DNA from 2 places in the Rhizobium sp. LEGMi-198b genome. Region 1 is predicted to be linked to the other one. Evidence: predicted binding sites of a transcription regulator. Region 1 holds the regulator's gene; the other holds the start of a gene.
What was found. Region 1 encodes LexA, which represses DNA repair genes until DNA is damaged. Its sites were predicted from a motif close to TGTTCNNNNTGTGTTCNG; they were not measured.

Region 1 (3,121 bases):
ATCCATTAGCCTGCGCAACGTGGCGCTATCGGCGATAGTCATTCTCATACTGTCGCCTTCGCAGGCGCTCGGACCAAGTTTTCAGATGTCTTACGCCGCGACCCTGGCGTTGGTGTCCGGCTATTCGCTCTGGGCGAGGAGGCCGCATCGGGAGAGCGTTCTCTCCCGGTTCCGGGTCATGCGTCCGCTGCTCTTCGTTTCCCGTTTCTTCGGAAGCATATTGTCGACCTCTTTTATAGGCGGCGCATCGACGGCAATCTTCTCGATAGAGCATTTTCACCGATTGGCGACATATGGTCTCATCGCCAATCTGGCGGCTATGCCGGTCGTCTCCTTTGTCGTCATGCCGTTTGGCATGGCGGCGACGCTACTGATGCCATTTGGCGTTGATGCCCCTTTCTGGCAGATAACCGGCTGGGGACTTGATGTCGTCATCGTCATTGCCAAAACGGTTGCCGCCTGGGGCGGCAATATTCCCTTCGGTCGGCTGCCGGTCTGGCTGTTCCCGACGGTCATAGCCGGCTTCTTGTTGATGACCTTGCTGAGAACATGGCTGCGACATGCAGGTGCGCTCTTGATCATCGGTTCGGTTGCAGTCGTGGCGCTCGGCCCCGGTGTCCTCAAGCCTGATCTCATGATCTCCGAGGACGGCACGCTGGTCGCCTTGTTGCGCAACGGTGCGCTGACGACAAACCGCGAAAAACCGCCGGATTTCATCTTCGAGCAGTGGCAAAGAGCATTGGCGATCACCGAGCAGCAACCGCCAACGATGCTTCCGCCGGATAGTCAGCTCCCCAAAATCAGCAAATCAGACAAGCATCGTCGCCTGAATTCCGAAGAACAGAGCACCGTTCGAAAGGCGATGGATGCGGCATTAGACGCGGCCGGGCCGGGCGGTTTCGCCTGCCAAAAAGGTGCATGGTGCGTGGCAATGCTGGATAATGGCGACATGCTTGTCACCATTGAAGATGCCGCCTATCTCGCTCCGGCCTGCGACACGGCCAATATCGTCATCACCTCCGTACGGCTGCGTCTTGATCGCTGCCGCTCTGGCGCGATGCTTTTTACGGGCGCAACACTGCGCCGCACGGGATCTATTGAAATGAACCTCAGCACCAATAAACCGGTCGCAACGGCGGCGTTTGAAAACCTTTCGCGGCCATGGAGCCTGCATCGCTCCTACGACTGGCGAACAGACACTTTTGGCGCGCCGCTCAAGCCGGCGTCACCGGTCAGTGATAGCGGCGAATGAGACCGACGAGCTTGCCTTGTACCTTCACTCGATCCGGCCCAAAGATGCGGGTTTCGTAAGCAGGGTTTGCCGCTTCAAGCGCGATCGAGGCTCCCTTGCGGCGGAAGCGCTTCAATGTCGCCTCTTCATCATCGACGAGAGCGACGACGATGTCGCCGGGATTGGCGGTCGTGGCGTTGCGGATGATGACGGTATCGCCGTCAAAGATGCCGGCATCGATCATCGAGTCACCCTTGACCTCCAGCGCATAATGCTCGCCGGAGCCGAGCATGTCGGCGGGAACGGTGATGTCGTGAGTATTGTTCTGGATAGCCGAGATCGGAACGCCGGCGGCAATGCGGCCCATGACGGGTACCGAAACCGAACTGTTGTTGTCCTCACTCACCGGCTTGGCGGGTGCGGGCGGCGGCACAAGTTGCGGCTTGCCAAGGCTACCCTCGATGACGCTTGGCGAAAAGCCGCGGCGAGGCTGCAGGCTCGGGCTATAGGCCTCAGGCAGCTTGATGACCTCCAGCGCTCGGGCTCGGTTCGGCAGGCGACGGATGAAGCCGCGCTCTTCCAAAGCCGTGATGAGACGGTGAATACCGGATTTGGACGCAAGGTCCAGCGCATCCTTCATCTCGTCGAAAGATGGCGGAACACCGGACTCCTTCATTCGTTCGTGAATGAAGAGAAGCAGTTCCTGCTGCTTGCGCGTCAACATCGTTTTGAACCTCGGGACTGAGAAGGTGTCGTGAAACAAATCCAGAACGGACACTATATGTTCCATATGTGTTCCGCAAGCCCTTAAATTTCGGTGAACATTTTGTAGGTGCATCAAATAAATGGGAACATAACAGGTCCCGGGCAGATGACTTTTTTCCCGGCACCTTCAAACTAAATAGCAGAAATATATGCGGAATCGGGCGAAGCAAAATTTCGGACGATCCCAAAACGGATTATCTCCAAGGCGGCGAAAAGCCATGTTCTTCGTTCTATAAGCTCTTTGGAGGACGACACTCTCCGAACCATGGAGAGCAAGCTATGGATCTGACTGGGAATCCGGATTTCTGAGGGGCCGGGATTGGTGCCATCCGTAGTAATATTCGATGGGATATCAATAGGTTGAACTTTTCCTCGAACTCCCGTGCCGGTGCTCGAGCAAGGTACGGTCGTTGGCGATCTGCCTTAGCATGCTGCGCCCGGCCAGAATCATCTCGACGAGAAAGGCCACAAAGGCGCCCATGAGTGCGAAGACGGCAAGGCCAAAGAGCCAGAGCAGCAATTGCTCGCGAAATTGCTGTCGAATTGCACCGCCCATGAGGCCGAGCGTCGCAAGGCATGTGAACACGCCCGATGCCGTGCCGAGCAGAACTGCGATCTCCAGCGCCAATGTTCGCCGTCGCAGATAATAGAGCTGCAGCAACCGCGTTTCATCCGGGTCCTCAGAGGTCACCCGTTCGAAAAGGCTGTTGACCCGGTCGGAGACGCGGGCGAGCCTGGCCGAGAAGACATTGAGGCACCCGGCGGTGCCCGCCAGCAGAAAGACCGGTGTCAGCGCTATTTGAATAACGTGCGCGGCAATAGACGTCAGATGGTCATTCAGCACATTGGATCTCCTTTCTGTCCAACGTCATCCGGTATCGGCTCCAGGGTTGTCGCCTTGCCAAAGAGGGCGCGGAGATGAGGCTGGTGACTGATCTCGCGCGAACGGTCAGGTCGGCGGCGCTGCCGATTGCGTCATTTGCTCAGCGATCTTCTTTCTCTGCAGTGTCATGGCTGCGATCGCGGCATCGGATTTTTCCTCGCCACCCACCTGCACTGTCGGCTGAGCGAAGTCGATGCCGTTTTCCATGAAGGCGTCGCGGATCATGGTATAGGCCTGGCGCC
Region 2 (3,121 bases), on a different contig from region 1:
GCAGCGGATCGACGTCGGTAATCGTCAGCGCATAGGCAACGAGTGAGCCCGCGCCCGAACCGCGGCCCGGGCCGACCGGAATATCATGCTGCTTGGCCCATTTGATGAAGTCCGCGACGATCAGGAAGTAGCCAGGGAATTTCATGCGCTCGATGACGCTGAGCTCGAACTCCAGCCGCTCGCGATAGTCCTTCTCCGCGTAGCCCGCCGCCATACCGAGCGAGGCGAGGCGCCGGTCGAGACCTTCGACCGCCTGGGCGCGCAGCTCCGCCGCCTCGGCGCGTTCGGCCTCCTCCGGATCGTCAGTGGCGCCGGTGAAGCGCGGCAGGATCGGCTTGCGTGTCTTCAAGACGAAGGAACAGCGCCGGGCGATCTCGACGGTGTTCTCCAAGGCTTCCGGCAGATTGGCGAACAGCTTCGCCATATCGGCGCGGCTCTTCAAATAGTGATCCGGTGTCAGGCGAAAACGAGTGTCGTCCGAAACAATGGCATTGTGGGCGACCGCCATGAGGGCGTCGTGGGCCTCATAGTCCTCACGCGTCGGGAAGAAGGCCTCGTTGGTCGCGACCAGCGGCAATTCATGCTCATAGGCGAGCGCGATCATCTTCTGTTCGTGGCGACGATCATAGGTGCCGTGACGTTGCAATTCGACATAAAGCCGATCACCGAACAGGTCCTTGAGCGTCAGCAGACGCGACAGCGCCTGCGGCGCGTGGCCTTCCTTCAACGCCATATCGACCGGACCGCCAAGCGAACCGGTCAGCGCAATCATGCCGTCCGTGCCGATTTCCTTCAACCAGGAGGCGGTGATATGGACAGCCTGATTGCCTTCGCCGCCCAGATAGGCGCGGCTCACGAGATCGACCAGCCGCTCATAGCCCCGCTCCGTGGCGGCGAGCAACACGATGGACGGCAGCTTGGCGAGTGCCTGTTGCGGGCCGCGCTTTTCGCCCTCGACACTATCTTCCATGTCGATCGACACCTGGCAGCCGATGATCGGCTGCAGGCCCTCATCCATCGCCTTCTGGGAAAACTCCAGCGCGATGAAAAGGTTGTTGGTATCGGTGATGGCGATGGCCGGCTGATTGTCGCCCGCCGCCTTGGCGAGGATCTTCTTTAGCGGCAATGCGCCTTCGAGCAGAGAATATGCGGAATGGACGCGAAGATGCACGAATTCCGGCGTATCTCCGACCGGCGCACCCGCTGCGCCGCTGCTCATCATATCCGCCATCATATGCCTTTCCGCATGCCCAAATGAATCGGCTGCATTTTCGGCATAGCGGACGATAAAGTCCATAAGTTGACTTCATGATTCACGGGCGCATCGCAACACCCGTGGGGATAAGTTTCACATCGCCATCATGATGAGGGAAAAGCTGGCGACAAACATGACGATGGAGGTGAATGCTGCAACGTCTCGAATGATATCGGTCATTTACGCGCTCCTTACTCGTTATGTTTCTTTTTTGTTCTATTTATGTTCGAGAGTCAATAGCTGCATCAATAATTTTCATCATCAGTATTTTGAAGAGTACCAATGGACCGAAGCACAACCCCTAAGCTATGAAAACGCGAGGGGGGATCACGATGAAACCACTTGCCTGCGCTCTCATTCTGCTTTCGGTTACATCCGCGGCTCACGCTGACGATATCATTGCGCCCGACCGCATCATCGACGCGGCGGTCGGCGATTGGAACAAGGACGGTAAGCCGGACCTTGCTTTGCTGGCGTTGGCCCCGCCAGACGACGCGACCACGATCGGCATCTATATTTATCTCCGCGACAAAGAACATCAGTTGCTCAAGCTGGCGGCCGCCGCACCCGACAAGGTATGGGGCCGCGGCGAGCCGGGCGGTATCTTCGGTCAGGAGCCTTCTATCACGGCGCTGCCCAATGGTTCGATCGCCGTCATGTCCCAGAATGACGCGATCGGGCGCGACCGCTGGCATCAGACGCTCACCCTCGCCTTCCGCAACAACGCCTTCGTCGTCGCCGGCTACACCTTTGATTACCGGGACAATCTCGACGCCGATAGAAGCTATAGCTGCGACTACAATGTCCTGACGGGCAAGGCGACGAAGAGTGGCAGGGAACTCCAGACTGAAGCCAAAACCATCAAGATCCAGGACTGGAAAGACGATATCGGCCGGAAAGCTTGTGGGGAAAACACGTAGCGGCTTTTCATTTGTTCACTGTATGTTCTTTACTTGCTATCGAGCGCGTGGCATTCTGTGCCCTCACCACGAATGGAGAGGGTAATGGAGAGGGTCATGCCGGATCTTGCCGCGCTGAACGATTTTATTGTTGCCGCGAAGGCGGAGACCTATGTCGGCGATGGCGAGAGGCTGCCGTCCTGCCGGAGCGGCTCGCATGACATCGGCTATGCCAGCGGCCGCTGGCGCTATCTCGATAGCTATTTCGGCGGCACGGATTTCGCCGGACAGGAAGTCGTCTGGTACGATGACGAGCCGGTCTGGGCGATGAATTATTTTGGACGAATCGTCGAGCCCGATCTGATCGATGGCAGGGCTGCAGGGATGGTCATCAAGGCGGCGCTCATGCGGCTCTACCTCGATGAAAAACGCTTTCTCGGCGGTTTCGAATTCGCCCATTCATTTGGCCAGTATGTCGATCGCAGTACCGGCGGCTGCGATCATTTTATCGGCCATGAGGTCATCCTCGTAAACGGACGCAAGGCCTATGAGCTGGATTACCGCGGCGGACTGATCGTCCCTTGATGGGCACCGTCAGAATTCGACGACCTTACCGTCATGGATAGTCACGCGGCGGTCCATGCGAGCCGCCAGTTCGTGATTGTGCGTGGCGATCAGCGCGGCAAGCCCGGACTGACGCACCAGCGCCTCCAGCGCGTCGAAGACGTAATGCGCCGTATCAGGATCGAGGTTGCCGGTCGGCTCGTCGGCCAAAAGCACCAGTGGTGCGTTGGCAACGGCGCGGGCGATCGCGACGCGCTGTTGCTCACCGCCGGAAAGCTCGGCCGGGCGGTGATCGGCGCGATGACCAATGCGCATATAGTCGAGGAGCTGGGCAGCGCGAGCGCTCGCCTCTTTCCGGGAGAGACCGGAAATCAACTGCGGCATCATGATGTTTTCCAGCGCG

Region 2: the regulator LexA is predicted to act here: its motif matches at 1,468-1,485, upstream of dnaE (DNA polymerase III subunit alpha).

What each region holds. Positions count from the first base shown of each region.
Region 1 covers NZ_JBSYVH010000009.1:59,519-62,639, forward strand. The annotation lists gene ACXHXG_RS27920 (ComEC/Rec2 family competence protein) at 1-1,252, shown strand, start outside; gene lexA (transcriptional repressor LexA) at 1,233-1,955, opposite strand; gene ACXHXG_RS27930 (DUF2721 domain-containing protein) at 2,349-2,840, opposite strand; gene ACXHXG_RS27935 (mechanosensitive ion channel family protein) at 2,946-3,121, opposite strand, start outside.
Region 2 covers NZ_JBSYVH010000001.1:63,461-66,581, forward strand. The annotation lists gene dnaE (DNA polymerase III subunit alpha) at 1-1,231, opposite strand, end outside; gene ACXHXG_RS00330 (hypothetical protein) at 1,588-2,175, shown strand; gene ACXHXG_RS00335 (DUF5680 domain-containing protein) at 2,272-2,739, shown strand; gene ACXHXG_RS00340 (ABC transporter ATP-binding protein) at 2,749-3,121, opposite strand, start outside.